2 linked regions of the Solitalea canadensis DSM 3403 genome follow. Each later gene encodes a partner of the first gene's protein in a complex. Links are inferred from orthologs where the notes say so. Each region holds a gene or a part of one and is shown in the gene's direction. Other genes may lie near its edges. The genes, in order: tsaE and tsaD.

Evidence for each region.
Region 2: the proteins of tsaE (region 1) and tsaD are in contact, whole or in part, in a crystal structure (PDB 6N9A), measured with the Thermotoga maritima proteins. The link is inferred for Solitalea canadensis DSM 3403 from one-to-one orthologs. Residues at the interface, in WP_004082108.1 of Thermotoga maritima: Leu37, Gly38, Lys46, Lys57, Val59, Lys60, Ser61, Thr63, Phe64, Thr65, Leu66, Met67, Val69, Pro71, Tyr82, Arg83, Leu84, Asp86, Asp88, Phe89, Asp93, Ile128, Asp130, Glu131, Arg134; in WP_004082750.1 of Thermotoga maritima: Cys10, Asp11, Arg49, His50, Leu82, Gly84, Gly135, Gly136, Glu154, Thr155, Leu156, Asp157, Asp158, Ser159, Glu162, Asp165, Lys166, Arg169, Leu170, Tyr175, Lys213, Thr214, Leu217, Tyr218, Gln221, Arg222, Asn324.

Annotation. Positions count from the first base shown.
Region 1 is NC_017770.1:4,635,741-4,652,169, forward strand. The notes cover bases 9,545-12,357. They hold tsaE (tRNA (adenosine(37)-N6)-threonylcarbamoyltransferase complex ATPase subunit type 1 TsaE), read left to right. Parts: upstream 9,545-10,646; coding sequence 10,647-11,069; downstream 11,070-12,357. Other genes in these bases: SOLCA_RS19520 (sensor histidine kinase), read left to right, coding at 9,545-10,599; SOLCA_RS19530 (alanine dehydrogenase), read left to right, coding at 11,199-12,357. In the rest of the region: SOLCA_RS19485 (DMT family transporter), read left to right, coding at 292-756; SOLCA_RS19490 (DUF885 domain-containing protein), read left to right, coding at 771-2,555; SOLCA_RS19495 (N-acetylmuramoyl-L-alanine amidase), read right to left, coding at 2,716-3,537; SOLCA_RS19500 (M3 family metallopeptidase), read left to right, coding at 3,974-6,100; SOLCA_RS19505 (LA_2272 family surface repeat-containing protein), read left to right, coding at 6,415-7,017; SOLCA_RS19510 (DUF4180 domain-containing protein), read left to right, coding at 7,121-7,483; gltX (glutamate--tRNA ligase), read right to left, coding at 7,584-9,098; more of SOLCA_RS19520, read left to right, coding at 9,424-9,544; more of SOLCA_RS19530, read left to right, coding at 12,358-12,425; SOLCA_RS19535 (M15 family metallopeptidase), read left to right, coding at 12,436-13,149; SOLCA_RS19540 (aminotransferase class I/II-fold pyridoxal phosphate-dependent enzyme), read right to left, coding at 13,132-14,187; SOLCA_RS19545 (YifB family Mg chelatase-like AAA ATPase), read left to right, coding at 15,046-16,429. UniProt on the Escherichia coli protein: Required for the formation of a threonylcarbamoyl group on adenosine at position 37 (t(6)A37) in tRNAs that read codons beginning with adenine.
Region 2 is NC_017770.1:269,584-286,067, forward strand. The notes cover bases 8,292-11,159. They hold tsaD (tRNA (adenosine(37)-N6)-threonylcarbamoyltransferase complex transferase subunit TsaD), read left to right. Parts: upstream 8,292-9,158; coding sequence 9,159-10,160; downstream 10,161-11,159. Other genes in these bases: SOLCA_RS01080 (translocation/assembly module TamB domain-containing protein), read right to left, coding at 8,292-9,044; SOLCA_RS01090 (DinB family protein), read right to left, coding at 10,545-11,015. In the rest of the region: SOLCA_RS22675 (recombinase family protein), read left to right, coding at 1-1,226; SOLCA_RS01065 (START-like domain-containing protein), read left to right, coding at 1,402-1,782; SOLCA_RS01070 (LptF/LptG family permease), read left to right, coding at 1,829-3,262; SOLCA_RS01075 (bifunctional 3,4-dihydroxy-2-butanone-4-phosphate synthase/GTP cyclohydrolase II), read left to right, coding at 3,333-4,544; more of SOLCA_RS01080, read right to left, coding at 4,566-8,291; recombinase RecA, read right to left, coding at 11,197-12,216; nth (endonuclease III), read right to left, coding at 12,311-12,964; SOLCA_RS01105 (hypothetical protein), read right to left, coding at 13,452-13,676; SOLCA_RS01110 (SusC/RagA family TonB-linked outer membrane protein), read left to right, coding at 14,023-16,484.

The DNA of each region.
Region 1 (16,429 bases):
ATGGGGGCCCAAAGTGTAGAATGATTTCCCTTTAAATTTTAAAGAAATTAATAAAGGTTAAATTAAACGTTTAAATACGCGGTCATAAAAGTCAAAAACAAATCGGAATAACTTTTGAAGATTCTTTCTGTAACCTTCATATATAGAGCGTATTTTAGGTATTTACGAATCCCTTTGATAAAAGATCGAAGGGATTTTTGTTATAACTAGGATGCAAACTTTTTTGTCATTATCTACCTTATAACCTAACTTGGAACAAGCCTAATAGTTTAACCTCATTTGAACAGTAATATGAACATTTTCCTCTATCTGTTTGCCTTTGTTATTGGCTTAATCATTCCACTTCAAACGGCAGTTAACAATCAGTTGCGAATAACTGTGGCAGGAAGCCCGGTTGTTACGGCATTTATCTCTTTTCTGGTTGGAGCAATAACACTATTGATAATAGCTTTGGTAACGGGTCAGAAAATGGATCAGTTTTTTAGTCAGCAAATAAGCTGGTGGAAATTTTCGGGTGGGGCAATGGGTGCTTTGTTTGTTTTTGGTTCAATTGTGTTGGCTCCACGGATTGGGATGGCAGGGATGATTAGTTTGATTATTGCCGGTCAAATCTTTTCATCACTCATTTTTGATAAATTCGGACTTTTAGGGTTGGCCATAAGAGAGATATCATGGGCTCGAATCATTGGAGCGTTACTGGTAATTATTGGAGTTGTGTTAGTCAACTTTTCCGACCAATTATTTAAATCAAAATAATATTCATCAACATAATGAAAAAAATCACGTCAATATTCTTTCTGGCGGTTATTGCTGGAGCCTGTAATCAGTCGCCTAATAAGAGTGCAAAAACAATCGATAAAACAGATTCTATCATTTTTCATAAAATGCTCGATAATTATTGGGATGAACGCATGCAGCTTTTCCCTTTGGAAGCAACGACTAATGGAGATAATCGTTTTAATGACCAATTAAGAAATGATGGAAGCGCAGCATTTCTAAAAAAGAGCAAAGACTTTTTCACCAAGTATAGTGAGTATTTAAAGAAAATTGACCGGAACACGCTAAGTGATAACGATAAAATTAGCTTCGACATATTTAATCGTGAAATGAGTATTTCGTTAGAAGGGTTTAATTACCATCCGGAATATATGCCCATAAACCAGTTCTGGAGCTTGCCTTTGTCGTTTCCTCAGTTAGGTTCCGGCGAGGGTAATCAGCCATTTGTAACGGTTAAAGATTATGATAATTTCTTGGGCAGAATCACAGGCTTTTCAATCTGGACAGATACTGCAATTGCCAATATGCGCACAGGAATTAGAAAGGGATATGTTTTGCCAAAGGCATTGGTGGAGAAAATCATACCTCAAATGGAATCTATTCCGGCTGATGATGTAACAAAAAGCATTTTTTATGGACCAATTAATAAAATGCCTTCGAGCTTTAGTGATGCGGATAAAAAACGCTTGACGGAGGCCTATGCTAAAGCAATTAACGATCAAATCAACAAAGCATATAAAAAGCTGGGAGAGTTTTTTAAGGATGAATATTTACCGAAAGCCAGAACAACTTCAGGTATTGATACTATTCCACAGGGTAAAGAAACTTATCAGTACTTGATTAGGTATTGGACGACAACAGATAAAACTCCTGACGAAGTTTTCAATTTAGGTTTACAAGAGGTGGCAACGATCAGGGCTGAAATGGAGAAGGTAAAAAAACAGGTGGGCTTTAAAGGCGACTTGAAGGCATTTTTCAACTTTGCAAATTCCGATAAACGTTTTATGCCATTTAAAACTCCTAAAGAAGTTATTGATGCATTTTGGGCCATAAAAACAAAAGAAGATCCGCAACTACATAAAATGTTTGATCATACACCAAAAATGAAATTTGAGATCAGGCAAACAGAAGCGTTCAGGGCAGCATCGGCCAGTGCAGAATATCAACCGGGAACAGCTGACGGATCAAGGCCAGGTATATTTTATGTTCCGATTATCGATGCTACCAAGTTCAATACAGTTGGAATGGAGACGTTGTTTTTGCATGAAGCAATTCCGGGGCATCATTATCAAAATGCACTGCAGATAGAGAACACTTCTTTACCAACATTCCGCCGTTTTGCATGGTATGGAGCTTATGGCGAAGGTTGGGCTCTTTATGCTGAAAGTCTTGGGAAAGAATTGGGCTTGTTTTCAGATCCGTACCAATATTTAGGACATTTAAGTGATGCGATGCTTCGTTCTGTTCGTTTAGTGATTGATGCCGGTTTACACTCAAAAGGCTGGACACGTGAGCAAGCGATTCAATATATGCTTGACAATATGCGGATTTCAGATGCTGAAGCAACATCAGAAGTTGAGCGTTATATGGCCATTCCGGGGCAAGCATTATCTTACAAAATCGGACAGCTAAAAATCAGGGAGCTGCGTACAAAATATGAGAAGCAATTAGGAAAGAAATTTAAGTTGGCCGAGTTCCATGACCAGGTATTGAATGACGGATGCTTACCGTTAGAAGTTCTGGAATCTAAAATGGATGCCTGGGCAGCTAAAAAGTAGGGACCTCACCCTAAATCCCTCTACTCAAGGAGAGGGATTTGAAGACAGTGCAAGAATGCTCAATTATACACTCAAAACTTTTGGACAAAACAAAGGTTATTCAGCCGTCATTCCGAGCGCTCCCTTCTCCTCAAGGAGAAGGCCGGGGATGAGGTGACTTTTAGTACTTCTTATACAAATTATACAAAATAAGCTTTGTTGAATCCGTCAGTGCCGGAGTAACATCCGACTGAATAAAATGCCTTTTAAAAGCAGTTATCGCAGCATCGCCATTTCGAGTATCGTAACCGATAATTCGTAAGGCCTCTAACGGTTTAAAATCAGTTGGGACAGTATCTAAAGGCATTGTGTACCATAACCCGAAACCTTTATCAGCAAGTTTTTTCCAGGGGAATTTTTCGCTTGGATCGGGTTTGCGAGTTGGAGCAATATCGGCATGTCCGATAAAGTTTGCCGTTGGAATGTTATAGTTGGTTTTCAATTTACCAAGTAAAACCAGCAGACTATTTATCTGTGCATCCGCAAAAGGCTCTTTGCCATTGTTGTCTAATTCAATACCAATAGAGTTAGAATTAATATCAGTGCAATTTCCCCATTTTGCGTTTCCCGCATGCCAGGCACGCAGATAATCATTAAGCATATGCACCACTTTGCCATCTCTACTCACCACATAATGAGCGCTTACTTGTGTGCGAGTAAGTGTAAATGTTTTTAATGTTTGTGCTAATGAGTCCTGTGCTGTATGATGGATAATTACATAGTTTGGCTTGCGCAGGTTATAGTTTACGGTTGCAACCCATTGCGATGCCGGCACCGAATCCGGAGGTAAAACAGTCGGTGTCATTTCTTTTAAAGTCTGTATATATGTTTTTAACTGTTTTTTATAAGCTTTCCGACTGGCAGCATAAGGGTCATTACTGCAAGAATTCAACAACATAGCCGTGGAAAACAGGTAGAGCGCATTTTTGAAAGTAAACCTCATTAGTAAATCTTTTTATCAATGTCGAAAGATAATGAATCAAAAACGCCAATAAGAATCGATAATGTAAAATAGCCGGCAGACTAAAATGAAGGTCATGAAACCTTACAATAACAGCCAACGTCTGCAGGAATTTTACATATCGACCTTATATTTCTCAAATTTTGAAAACCTATGATTGCTTGGAAGACAATCTAAATTGTTTTTCTGATCAGGTAATGTAGAGGAGGTAGCATTGCTGATGTAAAAACTAAGACATTTAACTTCTGATGCCCATAGAAGTTACCGGGAAATAGGATTTTTTTAAATAACATTTATAACTCCCTGAATCTTAGTATTGAAAAATGAGACTAACGTAACATTTCCTTGATGATGACAGGAAATATAAAGAATGCATTTATTTTTCGGCTTCTTCACTATTAACTAAAGAAGCTGTATAATGAATTTAAAGAGACAATTACCTGCTATGATAATGGTATGTGGAATGTTAGTGGCTGTGGAGGATAAAGCTTTTGCTCAAAATGCTAATCCTTTACTAAGTGATTACAAAACACCATTTGGTGTACCCGATTTTGAAAAAATCAAACCGGAGCATTTTATGCCTGCTTTTGAAGAAGGTATGAAATTGCAACAGCAACGTATTGCTGCAATTACAATGCAACGTTCTGTTCCGACTTTTGAGAATACAATTTCCGCGCTAGAGGGTAGTGGCGAGGCACTGGGTAAAGTATCGACGGTGTTTTTTAATCTTACTTCGGCCAATACAAATGCCGAAATTGAAAAGATCTCCCAACAAATTGCTCCTAAGTTATCACAACATAGTGATGATATTTACCTGAATGCAGAACTGTTTAAACGTGTTAAGACCGTTTATGATAACAGATCGAAGGCTAAACTAACTCCGGAGCAAACCCGCCTACTGGAAAAAACATACAAAGCATTTGTGCGTAGCGGCGCAAATCTAGATTTGGCTAAGCAAACAAAAATGCGCGAGATCAATAAAGAGCTATCCGTGTTAACAGTTAAGTTCGGTCAGAATTTATTAAAAGAGACTAACGGATTTGAGTTAATTATTGATAACAAGGAAGATCTCGCTGGTTTACCAGAGTCAGCGATTGCCGCTGCTGCTCAATCGGCAAAAGGAGCTGGTAAAGAAGGAAAGTGGCGATTTACTTTACACAATCCCAGTGTGATGCCATTCTTACAATATGCTGATAACCGCCAGTTGCGTAAGAAAATGTACAATGCGTACATCAATCGTTGTAATAACAACAATGAGCTTGATAACAAAGAAGTGCTTTCAAAGATCGTTTCGCTACGCGCTGATAAAGCTTCATTATTAGGTTACAGTGATCATGCATCATACGTTTTGGAAGAAACAATGGCTAAATCTCCGGATAAAGCTTATGAGTTGTTGAATGGTCTATGGCAGTCTGCTCTTCCTGTTGCAAAACGCGAAGCAAGCGAAATGCAATCGTTAATGAACCGCACCAATCCAGGACAACAATTGGAGGCTTGGGACTGGAGTTATTATGCTGATAAAGTACGTAAGGATAAGTACAATTTCAATGCTGAAGAAATGCGTCCGTACTTCAAACTTGAAAACGTTCGTGAAGGTATTTTTGAAGTTACCAGAAGGTTATACGGTTTAAGTTTTACAGAGATTAAAGACATTCCTAAATATCATCAGGATGTTATTGCATATGAGGTAAAAGAAGTAAATGGTCGTCATGTAGGTGTTTTCTATATGGACTTTTTCCCTCGTGCATCTAAACGCAGTGGTGCATGGATGACTTCGTATCGCAAACAAGCGATAAAAGACGGTAAAATGATCAGTCCTGTTGTTTCAATTGTTTGCAATTTCTCACAACCAACAACAGACAAGCCTGCATTATTAACCGCTGATGAGGTAGAAACTTTCTTCCACGAGTTCGGACATGCATTACACGGGTTACTTTCAAATGTGAAATTCGAGAGTTTATCAGGAACCTCAGTGCCACGAGACTTCGTTGAGCTTCCATCACAAATAATGGAAAACTGGGCGTTTGAACCGGAAGTATTGGGCTTCTATGCTAAACATTACCAAACTGGTGAATTGATCCCTACAGCATTGGTTGAGAAAATGAAAAAAGCTTCTAAATTCAATCAGGGGTTTGCTACAGTAGAATACTTGGCAGCGTCATTGTTGGATATGGGTTATCATACTACGCCTGCCGGAAAACAAATCAACACCACTGCATTTGAGAAAGAGCAAATGGACAAAATCGGTTTAATCGGACAGATTGCACCACGTTACCGCAGTACTTACTTCCAACATATTTTCTCAGGAGGATATTCAGCGGGCTATTACAGCTATATATGGTCTGAAGTGTTAGATAGCGATGCTTTTGCCGCATTTAAAGAAACAGGAAACCTGTTTGATCCTAAAACGGCTGCCTCATTCCGTAAGAACGTTTTAGAGAAAGGCGGAACCGAAGATCCGATGACACTTTACAAATCATTCAGAGGCGCTGAGCCTAATGTGAAGTATTTGTTGGAGAAACGCGGGTTGGATAAGGCGTTGTAGGGTTAGTTAACTCCACTGCAAAATAGTTGAAAAATAAAATATAATTTTAAGCAGTAGTAAGCATCGGTTTACTACTGCTTTTGTTTTTATACAACCAAGGGTTTGACAATTGAACGCTAAAGCTGATCTTTTGTCTCAATCACTATTATATTAGAAGATAATTACAGTTTTTGGGAAAGTAGAGTATAATAAAATGTATCTAAATGAATTGAGCGAAAGCTCTTATGAGTAACAAAGGAGTAAGAGTAAACATTATTCTTTGACAATTTCTACTATTTCATATGGCTTGAAGCAGCTAACCTCAAATCATTCCTATGCGAATTACATTAACCGTTTTTTTAGTATCGCTGACATTGTTGGTCCATGGGCAACAAAAGAAAACCTATTTTCCTGCCTGGACCTTTCAGCAAAAGAATATAAATATCTATGGTGTTTCAGCGGGTTTGTGGAACTTTACGAATGATCCACAAAATACATCCAGCAACGGCCTTCGTTTTTCGCTAATTGGCGAAGGCATTGTGGTAGCCTTAGCTCCCCGAAGTCCGATCGCAGAGAGTGACAATTTGTTCCAATCTATTATAGATGAACCCATTTCGGAGCGAGTTAATGGCATTAGTTTACCCGGAACAGGTAATGCTGGCAGCTATGAAATTAATGGAGTTGCCATAGGTTTAGTTGGGCATCTGCATAACAGCGTCAATGGAATATCTGTTGCTGCGATGATAAATGCGGCGCAGCGGCACAATGGTATTCAAACCACATTATTTATGAATCAATGCTATCAAATGAATGGAATTCAGGTGGGTATTTTTAATACCAGCAAAAAGACACGAGGCTTTCAAATAGGTCTTTGGAATGTAAATGAAAGAAGAAAACTTCCGCTAATTAACTGGAATTTTGGCAGTAAAAATAGTTAACGTGTATATGAAAATCCTTTTAGATGTGGAATGGAGAAAGCTCTGAATATTTTATAAGGCAAATAACACAATAACAACAATTCTGTAAAAACTTATATCAACTATGAATATCCAAACTCATTTAATAAATAATACGAAGGTTGCAGAAGTGATTTCGGATGAAATGATTATTAGGACAGCTGAAGACGGTCTCGGTTTGTTAGGAGATATTTATTATCAGGGTTTTGATAATCTGATTATCTATGACCGAAATATTACGGTCGATTTTTTTGACTTGAAGAACCGGATAGCCGGAGAAATTCTTCAAAAGTTCTCCAATTACCGCGTTCGACTGGCTATAGTTGGAGATTTTACTAATTATTCAGGAAAAAGCATTAGGGATTTTATATTCGAAAGTAATAAAATGGGACATATTAATTTTGTGAGCTCTCTTTCTGAAGCATTGGCCAAACTTTCAAAAAGATAATAGAAAACCATGTGGGAAGACTTATTGTTTTATCCAATTTGGCTAAATCATAGGTAACCGTTAACAAAAAGGGACTTTTATATAAAAGTCCCTTTTTGTTTTATTGCAACTGCCCTAAAGCAATTCTAATCCTTTCAATCGTCTCTTCTTTGCCGATCATCTCAGCAATATCAAAAACTGCTGGTCCGAATTTACCACCCACCAACATAATCCGTAAAGGAAGCATAATCTCCCCCACTTTCAATCCTTTTTCAGCACCTAATGCTTTAAATTCATTTTCAAGATCAGTTGCGTTCCATGATGGGGTTTGAGAGAATGCTGCGATCAAATCATTAAAGAAAGCTGTTTTTTCATCATTCCATTTCGGTTTTACAGAGTCAATATCTAATTCGTGCGGACGGCGGAAAAAGAACGAAGCTTGTTGCCAAAAATCAGGTAAAAGCACGCAACGATCTTTTATCAATGCAATCACTTTATTTAGATAAGTCTCATCAGTTACATTGATGCCGTTTGATTCTAATACCGATAATACGTGTGGGCGTAAGGTTTCGGTATCAGTCTTTTTGATCCACTCAGCATTGAACCATTTAGCTTTTTCGAAATCGAATTTTGCCCCGGCTTTGCTAACGCGTTCGATAGAGAATTTTTGGATCATTTCATCAAGCGTAAATAACTCCTGGTCCGTTCCGTCATTCCAACCCAACATCACCAATAAATTGATAAAAGCTTCTGGCAAGAAACCCAATTCACGGAATCCTTTGGTTAGATCACCGGATTTTGGATCTGTCCAGTTCATCGCATACACAGGGAATCCTAAACGATCACCATCGCGTTTGCTTAGTTTACCATTTCCATCAGGTTTTAAGATAAGCGGTAAGTGAGCCCACTCAGGCATCTCATTTTCCCAACCTAAATATTTCCACAACAAAATATGGATTGGCGCAGATGGCAACCATTCTTCACCACGGAAAGCGTGCGAGATTTTCATTAGATAATCATCCACTACAACCGCTAAGTGATAAGTTGGCATACCATCAGCTTTCAAAAGCACTTTATCATCAACGAGGTTAGTATCGAAACTTACTTCACCACGAATCATATCGGTAAACGTTACGGTTTCATCGGCAGGCATTTTTATCCGCACCACATGAGGAATGCCTTGTTCGATCAATGATTTCGTTTCATCAGCCGAAAGCGAAATTGAGTTACGCATTTCCTGGCGAAAAGTATGTCCATATTGAAAATTTGGAATAGCTTCACGTTTAGCCGTTAACTCTTCAGGGGTATCAAAAGCATAATAAGCGAAACCGGCATTTACCAGCTGCTCTGCATACTGACGATACATTGGTTTACGTTCGCTTTGGCGATATGGAGTATAGGGGCCACCCAGTTGCGGACTCTCATCCGGATTTAGGCCGCACCATTTCAAACACTCAACAATATATTCTTCAGCACCAGGAACGTAACGGGTTTGGTCAGTATCTTCAATACGCAACACAAACTCACCACCATGATGCTTTGCAAACAAATAATTAAATAATACGGTACGAACACCTCCGAGGTGCAAACCTCCGGTAGGGCTTGGTGCAAAACGAACTCGAACTTTATTAGCCATAATTTTTTAGAAGGATAAATGGATTGAACATCTGCGTCTTAACCTGATTAGGAAGATGGTGTTCTTTTTCCAGATCGGCGCAAATATACCTTATTTTACAATCTTGTCGTTTTATAAATAACACGCTGTGTTTTTAGCAAGGTGATCATGCTTAAAATTGCATTAAGCTCAATGCAATTAATTCTAAAATTGTACATTTAAAATCACCATGTGTAATAATTTATAAAAATTAAATGAATGTTAGCTTGTGACTGCTTGATGACCATAAAAAAACAAACTAACTTTCAGAAAAATTGTATTTGACTCTGTATTGCCGTCGATGAGAATGGATGTTTATGCGCAAAAAAGGCGCTGGAAATTGTTATTGTTAATATTTGCGTTGTCTATAGGTGCTATCTCACTAGTTTATACTAATTATCTCGTGAGTTTGATGGCAGAAAGCGAACGTAGAAATGCAGAATTGTGGGCATTAAGTACCAAACTTAAAATTGAAGTGGAAGATGAGCATTTCCTGGATTTCCTAACCGACGTACAAAATAAGTATACACAAATCCCTGCTATACTTACAGATTCTAAGAATCAAATCCTTTCTTATAAAGGTCTTGATTCCTTAAAGACAAATATTTCTACGGATAAAAGCCGAACCTATGATCCGGTTTACTTTAAGGAACAGTTGGAAATTATGAAGGATCAACATCCTCCTATTATAGTGAAGGTGGGCTCTGATGATGCTTTTTATGTGTATTATAAAGACTCACAATTGCTTAATTCAATCAAGTATTTTCCATACCGTCAGTTAACAGGTATTGCAGTGTTCTTGATTCTGGCATACCTGGCCTTTAGTTCATCCCGTCGATCCGAGCAAAACCAGGTTTGGGTAGGTATGGCAAAAGAGACGGCGCATCAATTAGGTACGCCTATTTCATCAATGATGGCCTGGATTGAAATATTGAAAGACAAATACGGTGAAAAGGATGCAGAATTGTTGGAAGAAATGGAGAGTGATGTTGGTCGGCTAGAGGTTATTGCCGAACGTTTTTCTAAAATTGGGTCGGCCCCGGTACTTGAAAAGCATAATGTAAAAGATGTAGTCAGAAATTATATTGATTATTTAGAGAAACGAATATCTAAGAAAATCAGTTTTAAAGTTACCGGAGAACCTGTAGCAGCAGAATTAAGCGTTCCGTTGTTCGAATGGGTAATTGAGAATCTTTGTAAAAACGCAGTAAATGCCATTGGTACCAATGAAGGTGAGATTACGTTAAATGTCTCTCAGAATAAAACACACGTGTATGTGGATGTTTCAGATACGGGTACTGGTATCCCTAAATCAAAATTTGAAACCGTGTTTCAGCCTGGTTATACAACCCGGAAACGAGGTTGGGGCTTGGGACTTTCACTTACGCGTCGTATTGTAGAGAATTACCACAAAGGTCAGGTATATGTTAAAGATTCTGAATTAGGAAAAGGAACAACATTCAGAGTAGTTCTGAATGGATAAGTTGCTGCTCAAATAGTATTTTTGCTGCCTGTAAATGCAAATTGACCATGGAAGTTATTGTAGAGAATATTGATGGACTTTCTGATGCCGCACAAAAACTGATCGAGTTTGCTGCTGACGATCGTGTTATAATTTTTAATGGTGATTTAGGAGCAGGCAAAACTACTTTTATTAAAGCTGTATGTAAAGTATTAGGCGTTGAAGAAGTGGTTTCCAGTCCTACTTTTTCATTGGTGAATCAGTATGAAACGGATGGTCCTGTGATTTATCATTTCGATTTTTACAGGTTAAAAAATGAAATGGAAGCTTTTGATATGGGCTATGAAGAATATTTCTATAGCGGGAGTTATTGTTTTGTTGAATGGCCTTCAAAAATCCCTAACCTACTTCCTGAGCATTATACTGAAGTAATTATTGCAGAGGCCGAAAACGGACATCGAAATATTCGCCTTGTTAAGCATATAAATTAGTTTAATTGAACACGAACAAATTTCTGATATAAAGGTTTAAAAGAAGAGCAATACTTTAAAGAATGCACATCCTTGAAGTAATTTTTTTGCTATTTTTGAAAAACACGGTATTATCCACACGTATTATTAATGAGTTCTACAACCATGCAGGGGTTTAGTGAAGTAGCCAAGCAGGCGCTGATGCAGCCACAAGAATCATTGTTGAAGCTTAAGCATAAAAAACGCGAGCTTGTTATTGCCATTCCTAAAGAAACTTATTTCCAGGAAAAACGGATCGCAATAACACCATCTTCCGTTGAAGTATTAGTAAACAATGGTCATGATGTGCATGTTGAAGCCGGAGCTGGCGAAGGTGCCCGTTTTTCTGACAAGAAATACAGTGAGGCTGGCGCAAAAATCATTTACGATCGTAAAGAGTTGTATCAGTCGGATATCATCATGAAGGTGGCTCCTCCATCAATGTCTGAGATAGAGCTCATGAAACCCGGACAAACTCTCATTTCAGCCCTTAATCTTGCTAATTTAAAAGAAGATGCCATCAAAGCATTAATGCATAAGAAAATTAATGCATTAGGCTATGAATACCTGAAGGATGACGATGGCAGTTTTATGGTGGTGCGTTCAATGAGTGAAATTGTAGGGAATACCGCTATTTTAATAGCCGCTGAATATTTGAGCAATAGCAAGCATGGAAAGGGAATGATGTTTGGAGGCGTGACAGGGATACCTTCTACAGAGGTCGTTATTCTCGGCGCAGGAACAGTTGCCGAATTTGCAGCTCGTGCAGCTTTGGCTCTAGGTTGTGAAGTTAAAGTTTTTGATGACTCCTTATATCGCTTACGCCGTTTGCAAGGTGCACTAAGTCAACGCATTTTCACTTCTGTTATTCAACCCAAAGTACTGCTAAAAGCATTAAAAACCTGTGATGTGGCTATTGGTGCCATTCGCGCAAAGAACGGTCAGGTTCCATGTGTGGTAAGCGAAGAAATGGTGGCCCAAATGCCTGCAGACTCAGTGATTATTGATGTAAGTATTGATCAGGGCGGATGTTTTGAAACCTCAAAGGTTACAAATCATGACACCCCGGTTTTTATGAAAAACAACGTAATTCATTATTGTGTTCCAAATATTGCTTCCCGGGTAGCCCGAACAGCCTCTTATGCACTTACCAATATTTTTACACCTATTTTGTTAGATATTGGTGATCATGGAGGGATAAAAAATATGCTGTGGAATAAAACGGGCGTTAGACACGGTGTTTATGTTTACCAAGGACATTTAACAAATAAATACCTGGGCGATCAGTTTAATATTCCTTATAAGGATCTTGATTTATTGGTTGCCGCACAGGTTTAATCTTCTTCGAATGAATAAAAGACACTACACCTTTTTTCTTGCACTCAGCTTCTTGTCTTTCCATGCATTTAGCCAGATGGCTAAGCCGAATAAATATGGACTGAAGATAGTTTCGGATGTTGAAAGCTATAAAGGACAAGTAAAACTGGATTCGAATAAAACGTTGGTAGAGATCAATAAATATATTCCCAATGTTGCCCTCGATATACGTTATGCAACAACAAAAAATTTCATGGGCGAGCAAATGTATGCTTCTGCCGCCGCGTTTACCCGTTTACCTGTTGTTAGAGCATTACAAAAAGTGCAAAAGGAGTTAAATGAAAAAGGTTTGGGTTTGAAAATATTTGATGGTTATCGACCTTATACTGTAACTGTCGCCTTTTATGAAAAGCAAAAAGATTCAGTTTTCGTTGCTGCACCTTGGAAAGGTTCGCGTCATAACAGAGGTTGTGCAATCGATCTTACTATCATCAATTTAAAAAATGGTAAAGAACTCAAAATGCCAACGGGCTTTGATGACTTCACCACAAAAGCCTATGCTGATTCTCCCAATGCTTCTAAAAAGGAAATAGCCAATAGGGAATTGCTAAAATCAGTAATGTCTAAAAATGGTTTTACCGTTTATAAAGAAGAGTGGTGGCATTATGATTTCAATAATTGGAAAGACTATGACCTTACCGACATCAGTTTTGAAGAACTTTATCGGTTACAAGTAAGTCAGTAATGCATTTGCCAACTGCTCTACATCTTCTTTAGTGTGTGTACTGTTTAATACAACACGAGTTACCGGTTCACTTTGAGGAGTTGGGTAAGGAAATGACGACAACAGGATATGATGATGAAGCAGTTTTTCTGTGATCCCGTTGTTGTTAATGTTAAAAACCGGAAGTCCTTCAGAAGTGATTGTTTTCTTCAATGAATCAATCAGGATAGCAAAATGAGTCCTTATCGTTCTTAATTTTTGCCTCTCGTCTTCATAGATCGATTGCGCATTTACAAATGCATGTAAATAAGCAGGTACAAGCGGAGAGCCTCCAACAAACACCCCATCAGATTTAATTTTATTGACCCGATTCTCACTGCCGGCTATAATGCCGCCCGGTAATCCAAGTGCTTTTCCCATCGATGAAACCATGATCCGCTCGATGGTAGGTGATTTTGGAAGTTGCGGCCAATGACCTGCCCCTTGTTCTCCTATTAATCCGAATCCATGTGAATCATCAATTACTATAATTAGTCGTAGGTCGTTAGGCAAGTTTTGCAACCAACTTAAATCATAGCGTTTGGCTTGCAGAATATCAATAGTGTTAAGAAAAATAACAGCTTCCGGAAACTTGTGCGATTTTAACTCTTTTAACACATGATCGGTCCAGTGTTCATAGGTCTGAATCCGCGATTGGTAATTTAATGGCCTTAAAGCCGGATGTATTCCGGGAGAAATGAATAAATGTGCATGATCTTCAAACTGTCGTAATACCAGTTGTCCGGCCAGCATACCCGAAGAAACAGTTAAGGCTGAGTCGCTACCGACCATTTCTGCAAGCTTAGCTTCTGCTTCTTCATAAATGTCGAAAACCACATTCCCGTTTCTGGAGCTCCCATAATTGGTTCCAAAACGTTCGAACCCTTCCATTAGTAACTTCCTGAAAACTTCGTTCTGAGGAATGCCTAAATAGGCAGTTCCCGCGAAAACAAGAAACTCTTCATTGTTTCGTAAAACAGTACGTCCTGTATGAGATGAAATAATTAGTTTTTCCGGCATCAGCCTAAAGATAGTAGTAATGTGTTAAGTTGGAAATAGATGGGTTGAAATTAGGTATTAATTACCTTCAAGGTGCGTGTAAATCAGATGTTCCTATTTGGACAATAGATCGGCAACTCCCGCATTATAGATAGTAGCAATGTGTTAGGCTGGGAAATCGATGGTTGAAAATAGTTGCCAGTTCAATAAGATGTCCCGATAGGGACAATAGATCGGTAAAAATATCTTGTTCCCCTTATGTCTATAGCCCTGTTAAGGGCTAAACAATTGCTGGAAGTTTTGCACCTGACGGCGCAAAAGCTGTTTTATAATCGCTGAATTACCGACTTTTTACTCCGATGGAGTATTCATTTTATAACCGACGACTTTGGTTGGTTAACATTTAAAAACCTTTACTATAAAACCTCAACTAATTGTGACGAAAAATTCCCGATCATTTATAGAACGACCGGGAACTTACTTCTAAAGATCCAATCGCCATAAAGCAATTCAGATCCTTACTCTCTCATTTTTATTTAACGACTAATTGATATAAAGGTTGTTATGAAAAAAAAGTATGTATTGTAGAAGGCTCAAACTATGGAGTATTCGCGCTTTAATGGGTAGTGAGGGGATCTAATGAGAAGTATGTTTAACCAAGTGAAATGAATTTCCGAATATATAAATACTACTTGTTAGTTAATTCCTATCTAAAAGGCTTAAAGGTAATTTCTTCAGGAATCATTATAACGATTTCATAGCTCACTAAGAAAAATAGTAGTAAGAATTTCTCCTTCCATCTCCTAACAAACCCTTCCGAAAAACAGTATAATTCATTTGGGTTAACCGTTGTTAGACATTTAAGGAATTTAAACAGCTATGCTTGTAAAAACATTTGGCAGCGCCGTGTACGGTGTTCAGGCCATAACCATTACTGTTGAAGTAAACGTTACTGCCGGTACTAAATATTTCATCGTCGGTCTACCTGATAATGCAGTAAAGGAAAGCTATCAGCGTATCGAAGCGGCTTTAAAGAATACAGACTTTCACCTGCCACGCATGAAAATCGTGGTAAACATGGCTCCGGCAGATATTAAAAAGGAAGGATCCGCTTATGATCTCACTATTGCTGCCGGAATTTTAGCAGCTTCGGGACAGATTGTTGACGTAGAAAATGTGGGTCGTTACATTATTATGGGTGAATTGTCATTGGATGGAGGATTACAACCAATAAGAGGAGCGTTACCCATCGCTATTCAGGCTCGGGAAGAAGGCTTTAAGGGGATTATACTTCCCAAACAAAATGCACGAGAGGCTGCGATTGTAAGTGATTTGGATGTTTATGGTGTAGAATCAATAAAAGAGGTGGTCGAACTTTTAAATGGAAATTCGACGCTAGAACCTGTAAAAGTCAATACGCGCGAAGAATTTTATAAAAACATCAATAACTATGAGTTTGACTTTGCCGATGTTAAAGGGCAGGAAAATATAAAGCGAGCCTTGGAAATTGCTGCAGCTGGTGGTCATAACCTGATTCTGATTGGTCCACCGGGGGCAGGGAAAACAATGCTGGCTAAACGATTGCCTACGATTCTTCCTCCTTTAAATCTTCATGAAGCGTTAGAAACAACCAAAATTCATTCTGTGGCCGGAAAGCTTTCTGCTAGTGATGCCTTGTTGACAATTCGTCCTTTCCGATCTCCTCATCATACTGTTTCTGATGTAGCATTGGTTGGAGGAGGCGGAAATCCTCAGCCGGGTGAAATTTCTCTGGCTCATAATGGTGTTTTGTTTCTGGATGAACTGCCGGAGTTTAAGCGAACGGTGTTGGAGGTAATGCGACAGCCGCTGGAAGAGCGTCGAGTAACTATCTCTCGTGCTAGAATTTCCGTGGAGTATCCGGCCAGTTTTATGCTGGTAGCGTCTATGAATCCTTGTCCTTGTGGTTTTTATAATCATCCGGAAAAAGAATGCGTTTGTGCACCGGGAGTGGTGCAGAAATACCTGAGTAAAATATCAGGACCCTTACTCGATCGTATTGATATTCATGTAGAGGTAACTCCGGTTGCATTCCATGAGCTTTCGGCTGAGCGTTTATCCGAGAAAAGTGAAGTGATTCGTAATCGTGTAATTGTGGCGCGCGACTTACAGCAAAGGCGTTATGAAGACAAAAAAGAGGTGTATTGTAATGCCCAGATGAGCTCAAAGATGGTAAGGGATCTTTGTAAGATCAATGAAGAAGGTCTACAGCTATTAAAAACAG
Region 2 (16,484 bases), 4.4 Mb from region 1 along the record:
TTAAAGTAATAGCAACGCATGAATCCGTTGATATTGACACAAATGATCCTACTGTTTTTATGCAGCGTGCTTTTCGTTATCTATTAGCCAATGAAGAATTGCTAAGGATTAGAAAAAGAACCCGAGATGGAATGCGTCAAGCCCAACAATCGGGTAGATATTTAGGGTTAGCCCCCTTTGGTTATACAAATTCAAAGGATTCCGATGGCAAAGCAGTATTGTTGGTTGACGATAAGCACGCTTTAATAATCCAAACTATTTTCATGGAGTACCTTTCTGGTACACCTATCAACGAAATTCAAAAAAGAGCTAAGGAAAAAGGTTTCTCCAGAAATGGTAATAGTGCAATAAGAAGAGTTTTAAGTAATTCCGTATATGCAGGATTAATAAAGGTTGTAGCAGAAAAGAATAAACCTGAAAAATATGTAAAAGGGCTGCATATACCTATTATTAACAGTGCTGATTTTTGGAAGGTTCAAGAAAAACTGGGGAATATTAAGCCCCTAAAAACACAGCTGCGAGATGATTTTCCATTGCGTGGTGTTCTTAGATGCTGGTGTGGTAAACACATGACTGCCGGATTTTCAAAAGGAAAAAACAAATACTATCTATATTATAGATGTAGAGAACACAGCTCAGTTAATATCCCAGGCATAGTTTTACATGAACAGTTTGAAAAATTGTTAAAGATTTTAAGTTTTTCTCAAGATCAGGTTGATTATATAACCAAACAATGTTTAAAGCGTTTGAAAGATTCAACCAAAGATATTGAAAGTCAACAAGCCTCAAGGTTAAAGCAACTTGAAGAAATTAACCGCAAACTCGACAAGTTAGAAGGAAGGTTAATGGAAGATGAAATTGATAGTGCAACTTATAAAAAGTGGCATAAGAAATATTCTTACGAGAAAGTATTAATTACAGAGGAGATTAGTCAATTGACCAAAAAGGAAAATTCTGATTGGGAACAGAAAATTAAGAAAGTTTTGCCTGAGTTAACAAGACTGAATGAGATATATGAAATCGCATCCCTTCACAATAAACAATCTTTAATACGTGAGGTGTTCAAACATGATCTCACCTACTCTGACGGAGCATTTAGAACACCCTTGGTTAATCATTTATTTAGCTGTAACTCGCTGAAAGCCAATGAAAAAGGGTTGCTTTTTATTGAGCAACCCTCTGTTGTTTGGGAGTCAGTCCCATGTGGTAGCGGAGACGGGAGTTGAACCCGTGACCTCAGGGTTATGAATCCTGCGCTCTAACCATCTGAGCTACCCCGCCAATTATGGTTTTTATTTGTATCTTTACCCGATACCCCTTTTCTGAAAAGGTTTGCAAATATAGAAGAAATTAACGTACTTTAAAAATAAGATTGACCAAAATTTTTAATTTTTGTGCTGGATGGGAGCTAAAAAGAAATATAGCCTTGAATATGAGATACATTCATCGCCTAAAATATTATTTAATTTTATCAGTACACCGAACGGGTTGGCCCAATGGTTCGCTGATGATGTAACTGTGAGAGATGATCTCTATACTTTTAGGTGGAACTCGGAACTTCAAAAGGCACGATTGCTCGGTCTGCGGGACAATAAATCAGTAAAGTTTAAGTGGGAAGATGATGAACCATATTGTTATTTTGAATTAGAAATTCTACAAGACGAACTTACAGGCGATGTTGCGTTAGCAGTTACCGATTTTACTACCGAAGATGAAAAAAGTGAAAAGAAATTAATCTGGGACAATCAGGTTGATAATCTCTTGAGTCTTATCGGAGCATAAGCATTTTTGTTTCTTATTTAATACCTTTGTGCCTTAAATAAGTCGGATGAAAAAGCTTCATAAGCTCATAATAATATCGTATTTAAGACCTTTCGTAGCAACCTTCTTTATCGTTTCATTCATCTTATTGATGTTGTTTTTATTTAAATACATCGATGAGTTGGTTGGAAAGGGTTTAGAGTGGTACACTATTCTTCAGTTATTGGGCTATAATTTTGCGGTTAACGTTCCGTTAGCCTTGCCGTTGGCCATACTTTTAGCCTCTATCATGACCTTTGGTAACCTGGGCGAGCAGTATGAACTGGTAGCAATTAAGGCATCCGGCATTTCATTATCCAGAGCTATGATTCCGTTGGTAGTGGTGATGGTATTCTTAAGTATTGCAGCTTTTTATTTCTCCAATATCGTGATGCCTCATTCCTTTCTTAAAATGGCCTCGCTACTCTATGATGTAAGGCAAAAGAAAGCAGCATTCAATATTCCGGAGGGCGTTTTTTACAATGACCTCGAAGGATATTCCATTCGAGTGAACCATAAAGATAAAGACGGCAAAACCCTTCATGAGCTTATGATCTATGATCATACCAAAGGAAATGGCAATATGAGCGTAATCATGGCGAATAAAGGGGAGATGTTTAAATCTGATGATGGTCGTTATTTAGTGTTAAATTTGTTTGATGGGGTTCGTTATGAAGAATCGCCGGGTGATAATGGCTATAATGAACGTCAGCGACAAACACGTATTCGGTTTAAGGAGTTTGGGTTGAAGTTCGATATGTCGGGCTTTAATCTTTCCAGAACAAAGGAAGAATTATTTAAAGATAACTATCAAATGCTGAATGTTCGTCAGCTAATGGCGAAAGAAGATTCCCTGCAAAACCTGATGGCCCTAAAGCAACGTAACCTGAGTTTGTACGTAAAACCAACCTTTTTAATATACCGTCCGCAGGCAAACTTTGCTAAATTAAAAGCCGATACCAACCTTAAGTGGAAAAATAAGGACATCATAATGAATTTGCCTAAGTCGGATCGCTTGCTCACTGTTGATGATGCAATAAATTCGATGAGAAATGTTAAAAGCTATTTAACATCGGCTAAGGATGAAGATAAGGCACAGGTAGAAATTTTAAGAAAGCATATGGTCGAATTTCACCGTAAATTTACCTTGTCATTCGCTTGTATGGTATTGTTCTTTATCGGTGCGCCAATGGGAGCAATTGTACGTAAAGGCGGATTAGGATTACCTGTTGTAGTGTCGATCTTGTTTTTCCTTGTTTTTCACGTTTTATCAATCAGTGGTGAAAAGTTTGCAAAACAAGGGGCTTTGGCTCCTTATCAGGGAATGTGGATGGCAACCATTGTATTGGTTCCAATCGGTGCTTTTTTAACCTACAAAGCGGCAACAGACTCTGCGCTATTTGATGTAGAAAAGTATCAACGGTTTTTTAAGAATCTGTTCTCCAAAAAGAAAGAAGTATAATATCAAGCATATTTGCAACCTTAAAACTTAACCGCGCTAAGGTTGTTCAATATAAATAAACCTTATAATAATGTTAAATACAATAGAGGAAGCGATAGAGGATATCAAAGCCGGGAAGATGTTGATTGTGGTGGATGATGAGGATCGCGAAAACGAAGGCGATTTTTTAATGGCCGCAGAAAAAGTTACTCCTGAAGATATCAACTTCATGATAACACATGGAAAAGGTTTAGTTTGTGCGCCAATTACTGCCCAGCGTTGTGAGGAGTTAAAGCTCGAAATGATGGTGGGAAGAAATACGGCTACACATGAAACTAACTTTACTGTTTCGGTAGACTTGTTGGGTCATGGTTGTACTACAGGAATCTCTGCTCAGGATAGAGCTAAGACTATTCAGGCGATGATCGATCCTAATCTTGATCCTGCTGAATTAGGTCGTCCGGGACATATTTTTCCTTTACGTGCTGTTGAAGGAGGAGTGATACGTCGTGCCGGGCATACGGAAGCGGCAGTTGATTTACCTCGTATGGCCGGATTATACCCAGCAGGTGTTATTTGCGAGATTATGAACGAAGACGGAACGATGGCACGATTACCCGATCTTCTGAAAATTGCCGAAAGATTTAATTTGAAAGTAATCTCTATCCAGGATTTGATCTCTTACCGTTTGAGTAAAGAGTCGTTAATCCGTAAAGAGGTTTCAGTTAAGCTACCTACCGAGTGGGGTGATTTTGATATTGTTGCGTTCACCCAGTTGAATACCGGAGAAAATCATTTAGCCTTAGTTAAAGGAACCTGGGAGCCTAATGAGCCTGTATTAGTTCGTGTTCACTCTTCATGTGTTACCGGAGATATCTTTGGTTCTTGCCGTTGTGATTGTGGTCCGCAGCTTCATAAAGCCATGGAAATGGTGGAGAAAGCCGGCAAAGGACTCATTATCTATATGAATCAAGAGGGCAGAGGCATTGGGCTGATCAATAAATTGAAAGCATACCATTTACAAGAAAATGGATTAGATACCGTTGAAGCAAACCTGAAATTAGGTTTCAAGATGGATGAACGTGATTATGGTGTTGGAGCTCAAATTATTCGTTCGCTGGGGGTTACCAAGATGAAATTAATGTCTAACAATCCTACAAAACGTGCCGGATTAATTGGTTATGGGTTAGAGGTGGTGGAAACAGTGCCAATTGAGATAACACATAATGAGCATAACGAAAATTATTTAATGACCAAACGAGATAAAATGGGTCATGCTATAATGAAAAACGATCCTGAATAATCAGGATCGTTTTTTTATTTATTAGAATTCAACCCGCTCACTGTCGTCAGCGTTGTCTTTTATATTTTCTTTGGCTTTTGCTTTTTCGAGTTCTTGTTTCTCGCGCTCTAGCCTTTCTTTTTCTTCCTGCTGTTTTTTCCGTTCTTCCAATCGTTGTTGTCTTCTGATTTCAGCTAGTCGTTGTTTCTTACGGGAGTTTTCGAAAAACTCTTTCCAGCTGTCAAAGTCTTTCCTGTACAGAATACCAACGCCTTGTTTATAATCAGAATCGTAAACCAAGTCATTACTGTTGGTAGTATTTGAGTGATTATAGGCTTTCAAACGAAGATTTCCATCAGGGAATATTAAATACTCTACATCGATATCGCTACTCAGGGCCGAACTGTTATTGGTATTATAATTACTGTTACCGGTAATGTTCTTATCTCGTGATGTAAATTGGCCGTTGATGATCAAGCGTTGATTTAACAAACGAACATTTCCTCCGAATTCGGTTTGCCCGCTCGCGTTTACGTTGGCATTCACATCAAAGTTTTGTGCGCCGATCGCCTCATTTAATAATGACGATAGTTTGGAAGATGCCAAATCAACTAATGAACCCGCGATAGCACCCTGTCCGAAGTTTTGGTTTTCAGATGTAAAACTTCCGGTAGATAATAGTCCGAATGCTTGTTTCTGAACATTACCCTCACTGCTGAAATAAGAAGCAAATGTATTTTCGTACAACGACTCGTTTTGAGGGAACGCAATCTTAAAGTCGTAGGTCATCTCGCTCAAGCTTCCCGAAACGTTGATAAGTGTATTAACAGTGATCCGCTGATTCATTTTTTCTTCAGAAGTTTCCGTTATACGGGCATCCGAATACAGGTTTGTCAAACTCGAACGGGTTTCATAAATCGCATTAACATTCATTCGCGCATCGTAAGGGTCTCCGTTAAAACGAACCGTACTTCCGTCAGAAATTTTGAATGTCTTTTTAATTCCCGGAATGCTCATGTCATATTTACCTTCTGTAAGGTTATATAGCCCAAACATCTGGAAATCTCCCAAGGTATTTATTCTAAGCTGAAGGTTACCATTTCCCTTACCTGTCATTGTTCCACCCGAGTTTTCTCCTAATAAAATTGAAACTTCTGCGGTAGGGTTAACGGTAAGGTCGAAATTCAGACGAAGTTTTAACTCTGAGTCTTCCTTCTTTTTAAGGTTTGCCAGTGTATCACGACTAACAAAGGTTACTAACTCGTCGCTACCAACGCTACTCTCATCAGAAATTGGAAGGAAGAACTGTGTGCCTTCATTAGTTGTTGCATTAATATCGATAAGCATATCGTTCAACGGGCCTTGGAAAAGGAAATTCCCGGTTGCGTACGCCGTTCCGTAGTAAATTTCGTTATCCTTTATAGTGGTGTTCAATGCCTGGAACCGATTGGCATTCAGACGTAAGTTTAACTTAACACTGTTAAGGTCAGAAAGGTCCATGTAACCATTGGCTGTAGCTGTGTGGTTTTTAACATCTCTTAAGTTGAAATTTTCAAATGTAATCCGACTATTCTCTACACCCAATTTATCATTAATTGTATAGCGGGTATTTAAGTAATCAACTCTTACTCCTGCATTGTTAAAAGATAAGGTACCGTTGATTTTTGGTTTAGCAATGCTACCGCGAACCAGTAAATTCATGGAGGTTTTGCCACTAAGATCGGAAACCAAACCTGTTAAGAAGGGTTGGAAAATAACCAGACTGGTTTCGTTCATCTCTACATCGGCAAAGATGTTGTCTTCTTTTTTTGTCGGTTGAGCAGATCCAGAAACACTGATTTTGGTAACGTCATCCTGCATCACATTCATTGAGAAGTTTACCTCATTGGTTTCACTGTACCATCGAGAAGAAATTTCGGCATCACCCAAAATATTATTGTTAAGACCAAGTTCATGAACGATCATGTCAGAACTCACTTTCGGCGCTTTTAAAACAGCAATCGTACTTGCATTTCCGGTTACGTAACCGCTGAGCCTTATGCCCTGGCTTTTTAGAAACGGATTTAAAATATTAAGGTCAAGATTGCGGAGATTAACAGTAAGAGGTTCATTATCTGTTTTAGAGATCATCCCCTCAACTGTTAATCGTTGGTCTTTATTATGCAGGGTAAAATCTTCAACGTGATAACCGTCCTCAGCAAATAGAATCCTGAACTTATCGTCAATTTTCCATCTTTCACTGTTAAGAGTTAACTCTGAAGGAAGTACACTAAAGATGGTGGAATCAGGAGTGAACAATAATTCCGCATTTAAGTCAAGTGCGTTGGTGCCTTTAGGATCTACTAGTTTTAGGTTGGAATTTACCTTGTCATTTCTCAGGTAGTTCGACATACCCACATCGTTGAACCTTAAGCTGTCCATTGCAAATGTTCCCAATGCAAGGTTCAGGAATAATGACTCATTACTATTACCCTGGTCAAGAATCAAGTTGTCGACCTCAAAGTTCTGGTACTTCAATTTTTTGATAGAACCATTAATAGTCATTTGATTCTTCTCACTATTGAAGTTACCAATGAATAACCCTTTCTCCGGAATCTTCAGGTCAGGAATAAAGATGGAAGTAATAGGAGTAAGGTCCTTTAGATAGATACCGAATTTAAAGTTCTGTGGAACGTGAGCTTTTGTTTGTTTCCATTTGAATGAAGGTAAATAAGCAGAAAGCATACTTTTTACTGCACCTTCCAAACGGGTTAAGGTATAATCTCCCTCAAAGCCTGCATTCAGCATATCTGATCTAAGTAAGAGTCTTTTAGCGGTGTCTCCCCTCATCTCCGAGATCACCTGGATACTGTCTAAATCAAATGAACCTTGTTTGGTGGTTAATTTAGTGCCTTCTAATAACAACTTACCCAGTACATTATCAATAGTGGTTCCGGTAAAGTTGCTACTGATATAAGTTGAAATAGCCAGCGTGTCTTTCATTAGCTTTAGCGCACGAAAATCAGCCTGCTTAATATCAGCTGTAAAGTTGTAAGATGGATTTTGGTTTAAATTGAATTTACCGTCAAAATCGATTATAAGATTTTTATCGTTGATGTTAAATGAGCCGTTAAATTTCTTAAGAGCCAAACTTCCGTTGATATCAATGTTTTGGTAGCGGTAACCATTATAATCAAAATAGGTAATCTTGGCATTCAGATCATCCTTCATTGTTTTGAAGTCAAAACCTTGTCCGTCAACATTGGCAGAAAGGGTTGTTTTGCCTAATGATTTAACACCGCTAAGTTTACCAATATCCAGGTCGGTGGTATTTACAAACCCTTTGTACAATGGTTTTTTCATGTCTCTGAAATCCATTGCAAGGTCAGTTAATGCAGAACCTGCATCACTTATCAAAATGCCTTTAATCTTGAAATTGTTATAACGACCTTTGAATGTTCCCTTGAAATCAACATTTCCAACCTGCTTCAGAATTTCTGGTAAAGCAACATCCTTCTGGTCTATGCTTGCTAGAATCTTATTGATATCATCACTATTGGTCACTAATTGTGCAAACTCAAGATCCATATCCGTGTCATTAATATGGGGCAATCCTTTGATAGCGATATTTCCTTTGATAAGTGTTTTATCGCCTGCACTAAAGGTTATGTTTTTAGTTTGTAGGTTGGTTACTGTTCCTTTTACAGTTCCGTCGAGGTTAACTTTAAGGGTGTAATCTTTAATGGCCGGAGCAAAATAGGTGATATCCTTAAAGTCTAGATGTGAGCGCTTAAAGTCGGCATCCATGTAAACCTTGCGAACAAAATGTTTGAAATCGCCAATACGATTATACCTAAAAGCTAAGTACTTACTGATATTACTATGAGGAGTGATCAGTTTTAAGTTATTAATTTCAATTTCTTTAGGGGTATACTTTACACGGCCGGCCAGTTTGTTAAGTACAAAGCCGCATTTCTCTTGCGCACTAAGATTTTTGAGGTTGGCAAGAATAACATCTCCATCCATGTTTACATCATTGGCCTGAATATTTACACCATATGCACGGATGTCAGCATAATTCATCCCCTCAGTTTTGGATGTATCGCTTTCATCTTTATAGATGAATGTCAGGTTCTTAATATCTATGTTGTTAACAGATAATTCGAAAGGCTTTGAAGGAGGTTTGGTAGTAGTGTCCGGAGCGCCGCTGAAGTAATTGATGATAAAGCTTAAATTTGTTGATTTTTTATCCTTTAACTCCTTGTAAGCGAAATAGGTATCGCTCAATTTTAGGTCAGCTACAGCTATTTTTCTGTTTTTCAGATTGAACTTGTTAAGGTCAACTTCAAGATAGCCGGAATAAAGCAAGGTGTCTTTTTTCAGGTCCTCAATGTATAAGCCTTCAATAACGACAGACTTAATAAACTTGATGTACAAACCTTTGATCTGAACCTTTGTTTTAAGTTCTTTAGAGAGATAATCGGCACCAAACTGAGCGGCTTTTGTTTGAAACCACTTGGTCTGACCGGCAAAATACAGCATCACCAGCAAGATGATTACCAAGCTGAATAAGTATAGCAGCGTTTTGCCTAATATTTTAATAACTTTGCCGATATTCTTAAAAACGTTTTTTAATTGCTCTGATATATAATAATTATGCCAGTAATTTTGGGAATCGAGTCGTCATGTGATGAAACTTCCGCTTCGGTATGTGCTGACGGTCAAATCTTATCCAATGTAATTGCTAATCAAACAGTTCACGAAGCTTTTGGGGGTGTTGTTCCCGAATTGGCATCACGCGTACATCAGCAAAATATTATACCCACTATCCACAAGGCAATTATCGACGCTAAAATAAGCAAAAAAGATATAAATGCGGTTGCTTTTACGCGTGGACCGGGTCTTTTAGGCTCACTTTTAGTTGGGTCTTCTTTTGCCAAATCATTTGCATTGGGTATGAACATTCCTTTGATCGATGTGAACCATATGCAAGCTCATATTTTAGCACATTTTATCGACGATCCAAAGCCGGTTTTTCCGTTTCTATGTCTCACAGTATCAGGCGGTCATACGCAAATTGTTAAAGTGAATGACTATTTTGATATGGAACTGATCGGGCAAACAACAGACGATGCAGCTGGTGAGGCTTTTGACAAAGCGGCAAAGATGTTGAATCTTCCTTATCCGGGCGGACCGTTGATCGATAAATATGCTAAAGAAGGAAATCCATCTGCTTATCAGTTTCCTGAACCTCAAATTCCGGGATTAGATTTTAGCTTTAGTGGGTTAAAAACGGCATTTCTTTATTTTGTGAGAGATAAGCAAAAGGAGAATCCGAATTTCCTGGAGGAAAACATGGCTGATGTTTGTGCGTCTATTCAACATCGTATCGTTTCTGTTTTGATCAATAAAATGAAAAAAGCAGTAAAAGAAACCGGGATCAACCAGGTGGCAATTGCTGGAGGAGTATCGGCTAATTCAGGATTAAGAAATGCTTTACTGGAAGCGGAACAAAAATGGAAATGGAAGGTGTTTATTCCAAAGTTTGAATACTGTACCGATAATGCAGCCATGATTGCTATTGCCGGATATCATAAATACTTAAAAGGTGAATTTGTAGGGCAGGAGGTGAGCCCGTTAGCAAGATGGAGTATTTAGCATATATCTTGTCATGCTAAGGCAGGAAGCATTTGAGTAAATAAACCTTGCCTCACATAATCTTGTCATGCTGAGGTACGAAGCATCTTTTGCAATAATGTTGTAAAAGTGCCATTTGTTGAAGTTGCCTTAGAGTGTTTTTTAAAGAACACACCCCTAACCCCTCTCAAGAGGGGACTTCGAATCAGCTACGCTGATGTTAGCCAATTCTAACTCACAATGCGAACATAACACTCTTGCCTTTATATAATCTTGTCATACTGAGGCACGAAGCATCTGTTACCTAAAGGAGAATGCTTCCTTTTTAGGGACAAGGGGTGTTTTCTCTATATTCAAACAAAAAACTCCGAAGCTTTAACTTCTGAGTTTTTTGTTATAATTTTTTTAATCCCAGATTAATGGTCTTTCAATACCCAACGTTCGTAAATAAGAAAGTAATTGACCCATGTGAACAGCTTCATGAAATACAATCCGATTTAAATAATCACCAAGAATTTTTCGTTGATTCTTAGTAGGTCTGATTATTTCAATTGTTGATAAATCATCTTCTGAATAATCCTTGATTTCTTGCATGAACTTATCGCTGAAAAATTGGGCAAAATCAAGCTCTTGTTCAACGGTTGTATAAGGTAGGTTGTCCCAAGGAGATTTAAAATCTCCAAGTTCTCCTCTGTTTTGGATGATCACATGGTAAATGTGCTCTGATTCCAATACGTGTCTAACCATTTCAATACAAGACATAGCCTCATGATCTGGTTTCCAATGCAAAAAATCAATAGGAATACCTTTCCAAAGGTTTATACTTCTTCTACGGGTTTCTTTAAAGTTTAATAAAATGGCTTCTTTAGCAGTCATTAGCGTATAATGTAAATATTAGTTTAGTCTTGTTCTGCATACTTTTCGCAGTAACGACAACCGCTCCATGTCCAATAAAAAACTCCGAAGCAATTAACTTCGGAGTCCTAATTATGCGATTTTAAGATCCCGATGGCAAACGGTATAATCTGTATAATCGAACATTGGTGAAATCACCAACTTATTCTTCATTATCTTGCATGCTTTCGCCGGTAACAACATGTCTGATTTTGCCTTCCAGTTCTTCCATCAGCTCAGGGTTGTCAAGGATCAGTTGTTTAACCGCGTCGCGGCCCTGACCTAATTTGCTGTCTCCGTAGCTGAACCATGAACCTGATTTCTTAATGATTTCATATTCAACACCTAAGTCGATAATTTCGCCGGCTTTAGAAATACCTTCGCCGTACATAATGTCGAACTCAGCTAAACGGAAAGGAGGAGCAACCTTGTTTTTAACGATTTTAACTTTTACGCGGTTACCTGCAACTTCTTCACCATCTTTAATTTGTCCGGTTCTGCGGATATCCAAACGAACAGATGCATAGAATTTCAATGCGTTACCACCAGTAGTTGTTTCAGGGTTACCAAACATTACACCGATTTTTTCACGTAGCTGGTTGATGAAAATACAGCAACATCCTGTTTTGCTGATTGTACCGGTAAGTTTACGCAATGCTTGTGACATCAAACGAGCTTGTAAACCCATTTTAGAATCACCCATTTCGCCTTCAATCTCACCTTTAGGAACCAATGCAGCTACCGAGTCAATAACAATGATGTCAATTGCTCCTGAGCGGATCAGGTTATCAGCAATTTCTAATGCCTGCTCACCATTATCAGGTTGTGAAATCAATAAATTATCAACATCAACACCTAATTTTTTAGCATAAAACTTGTCAAAAGCATGCTCAGCGTCGATGATTGCTGCGATACCACCTTTTTTCTGTGATTCAGCAATGGCGTGAATCGCTAAAGTGGTTTTACCTGATGATTCCGGACCGTATATTTCAATGATACGACCTTTTGGTAATCCACCAATTCCTAATGCAATATCTAATCCTAAAGAACCAGTTGAAATGGCCTCGATCGGCTCAATTGCCGTATCGCCCAATTTCATAATGGTGCCTTTTCCGTATGATTTTTCAAGTTTGTCTAACGTAAGTTGTAAAGCTTTTAGCTTTTCCAGTTTATTTTCGCTCATGGTACGTTTTGTTCTTGTTATAAAGTAAGTGTAAAAATAGAATAATATTTTTGAAAAATGCTAAATTTTTTTTCAATGATAAAAAAATTAGTATTTAAATTGCTTTTTTTAGCACTACTTGCTCAAAGTATTTGCAAAAGCTTGTAAGCGGACAAATATCGCATTTGGGGCTGCGTGCTAAACAGATATAACGACCATGTAAAATCAGCCAATGGTGTGCAACATGGATCTTATCTTGTGGAATATTCTTTACTAATTGCTTTTCGGCAGCCAGGGGTGTTTTGGCATTGGTGGTAAGCCCAATTCGTGCTGCAACCCTAAATACATGGGTGTCAACAGCCATTTTCGGCTGGCTGTAAATAACAGAAGCAATAACGTTAGCGGTTTTTCTGCCAACCCCCGGCATTTCCTGCAGTTCTTCAACTGTGGCAGGAACTTCTCCTTTAAATTTATCCACTAGCAGTTTAGCCATTCCGACTAAATGCTTCGCCTTATTATTAGGATAGCTGATACTTTTAATATAGGTAAAAACCTCATCGGAAGTAGATTCTTTTAAGACCTCGGGTGTAGGATAACGCTCGAACAAAGCCGGAGTAACCATATTTACCCTTTTATCCGTGCACTGCGCCGAAAGTATTACAGCCACTAATAATTCATAGGGGTTTGTATAATGAAGTTCAGTTTCGGCGTCAGGTTGATGTTCTGAAAAATAATCTATAAAAGCTTTATATCTGTCTTTCTTGATCATGACCAAAGATAGGTTTTATAGTTCATAGATGGTTCCATGGGTTGTTCATAGTTCATGGTTCATAGTCTTGAGTCGCGAGTCCGGAGTTTTGAGCCAATAGGCCATAGACCATAGTCCATGCATTATCTATAATCAATATAACTCAAACTCTAGACCCAGGCTATGATCTATGAACCATGAACTATGATCTATTAACACGACTCCTACTTCTGACTCCTGACTGAGAACTATGGACTATGGACTATCGACCATGGTCCATAGCCTATGCATTATCTATAATCAATATAACTCAAACTCTAGACCCAGGGCTCTGGACTATGATCTATGAACCATGATCTATTAACACGACTCCTGACTCTAGACTCGGGGCTCTGGACTCAGAACTATGATCTATGAAGCATGATCTATCAACTATGAACCATCAACAAACTAAAAAAGGTTTAAGCCACTTTAATGACTTAAACCTTTCGAAAATAAGAAAGCTGAATTACTTACGCGTTGAGCTTGAATATTTCAAGATGTTCTCAATCGCATTCCGGCTAGGTTCTACCATAATTTGGTTTAAGGCCTCCTTTATACTTCCCAGATTATCAAATCCTTCAGTAATAGCCTTTTCTGCTGCCAGGGATTGCTCCATCATTTCAGCTTCTTCGGGTGTTTCTTGAGTTCGCAATTTAGATACAGAATTTTGTTGCGTAAAGGTTTCTATCATAAATGATTATCTAGTTGTTAGCGTGAATAATAAGATAACGACAGTGTATTTCTTTTATTTTATTGATTCCAAAAAAATATTCCTGTAAAAAACAGTATTGTCAGCACTTTAAATAGACTTGTTAGTTAAACTTTGTGTCAATTTATTATCGTATAATTTTTGAGTTAGAATTGATAATCAGGAGTGATTTTATATGATTAAAAATAGACGAACGATATAAAAATGTTAAATAAATAAAGGAAATGTAACAGGCGTAATACAAAATGGTAGCAGTATGGTAATAGGTAATTAGTGTTAGCTTAACACTGTGAAGATAGTTTCGCGGCATAATCAAATCAGATTAAAAGTGGAAAAAATCTTTACTAAACAAATGCGTTTGCAATTATTGGCTATTCTCCTCACGTTGTTCATAACGTATAGCAATTCAATTGCACAAATTGCCCCGATTACGGGAGTTGTTACAGATAAAAATGGCCCCCTGCCAGGTGTAACGGTAAGCATTAAGGGAACCTCAACAGGTACATCAACAGATGGAAATGGTAAGTTTACCTTAAAACCTGCTAAAGAATTAACAAATGCTGATCAGCTTGAATTTAAAAGTATCGGCTATGTAACAGTTGTAAAGCCATTTAAAGGAAATACTGTTAATATAGTGTTGGTGGAAGATACTAAATCACTGAATGAGGTGGTTGTTACCGCTTTAGGTATTAAGAGAGAAGATAAGGCATTGGGTTATGCTGCTCAGTCTATTAATGGCAAAGAAGTAACGGAAGCTCGTTCCAATAACTGGGTAAGTTCGTTATCCGGCAAGGTTTCAGGCTTAAACTTGGTTTCTACCGGATCAGGCCCTTTAAACTCTACCCGTATTACTTTACGCGGTGATAATTCCTTAAATCCAAATGGAAATAACGCCCTGATTGTATTGGATGGAGTTCCGATGGGAAGTTCGATTACTTCAGCAGGAGTAAATGATGCCTACGGTGCAGGTTCCGGTAATGACGTTCCAGTCGATTTTGGTAATGGAATATCAGATATCAACCCTGACGATATTGAAAGTATCACTGTATTAAAAGGTGCAAGTGCAACCGCCTTATATGGTAGTCGCGCAGCCAACGGTGCATTAATTATTACAACCAAATCTGGTGCTCGTAAAACTAAAGGTATAGGTGTTACAGTGAACTCATCAATGAGTTTTAATGATGTGCTTAAGTGGCCTGATTATCAATATGAGTACGGACAAGGTGTTGGTAAAACCTTAACCCCTGCCGGCGATTTATACTACTCTTATGGTGCAACTGCTGATGGTGCAAGCACAAGTGGTACCAGTAGTGCATTTGGTCCTAAGTTTAACGGACAAATGTATTACCAGTATGATCCGTTGACACAAACCGGTAGTACAGAGCGCACCCTTTGGCAGCCTTATAAAAATAATATTAAAGATTTCTGGAGAACAGGATCGACTATAACTAATAGTGTATCTCTTGAAGGCGGTAACGAAAAAGGTTCGGCACGTGCTTCTATCACACATACAAAAAATAACTGGATCATGCCGAATACCGGTTTCGAGCGTATTACGGCTGCCGTTAGTTTAGATTATAAAATATCAGATAAGCTGAAATTAAGCTCTAAGGTAAATTATACCAATAAGCAGAGTGATAACCTTCCGGCAACAGGTTATAATAATCAATCGATATCTTATTTCATGATTTTCCAAAATCCTAACGTAGACCTTGCATGGTATGAACCTCGTTGGAAAAATGGTAAATATGAAATTGATCAGATCCACCCTTTCAGTTCATTCATCGATAATCCCTATGTGATTGCTTATGATATGACCAACTCGCTTAATAACAATCAGGTGGTTGGGAACATTATGGCAAACTATGAGATCTCTAGGAAGTTTGATTTAATGATTCGTTCGGGTATAGATATGAATAATGAAGATCGCGCACAACAACGTCCTTTCAGTACTGCTAATTTCCAGAGTGGTTATTTCAAACAGCAGAATATTTCTAAATATGAAATTAATACCGATGCGTTATTGACTTACCGTGATAAGTTATCTTCTAAGTTCGATCTTTCTGCATCGGTAGGAGCCAACACTATGAACCGTAAATATAATACGGTAAATGGATATGTAGATGGATTGGTTATTCCGGGAACATATAAATTATCTAATGGTATCAATGCACCAACCATGTCGACCATTGCTCAAAATAAAATGGTGAACAGTTTATATGGATTGGCTTCATTATCATATGATAGCAAGATCTTTTTAGACGTAACCGGACGTAATGATTGGTCGAGTACATTGCCGGTTCAAAACAACTCATTCTTCTATCCTTCGGTTAGTTCGAGTTTTATTTTGAACGAGTTGTTTAAGCTACCATCTCAGATCTCGTATGCTAAATTACGTTTATCTGCGGCACAGGTGGGTAATGATACTGATCCTTATAAAACCAATAAATACTATGGACAAAGCGAGTTCCCTGGTTCTGGTTCGGTTTCTACAACCCTATATAACGTAGACTTTAAACCGGAGATTACCACTAGTTACGAGGCCGGACTTGATGTTAAGTTATTTAATGGCAGAGTTGGTTTAGATGCAACTGTTTATAATAATAGAACAAAGAACCAAATTCTGGATGTGCCTTTAGAAGCTGCAACAGGTTACTCAGCAGCAGTTCTAAACGCTGGAATGGTAAGAAATCAGGGTGTTGAGTTAATGTTAAATGCTAAACCTTTTGATAAAGCATTTAAATGGTCGACAACTTTAACATGGTCTAAAAACAGAAATAAAGTGTTAGA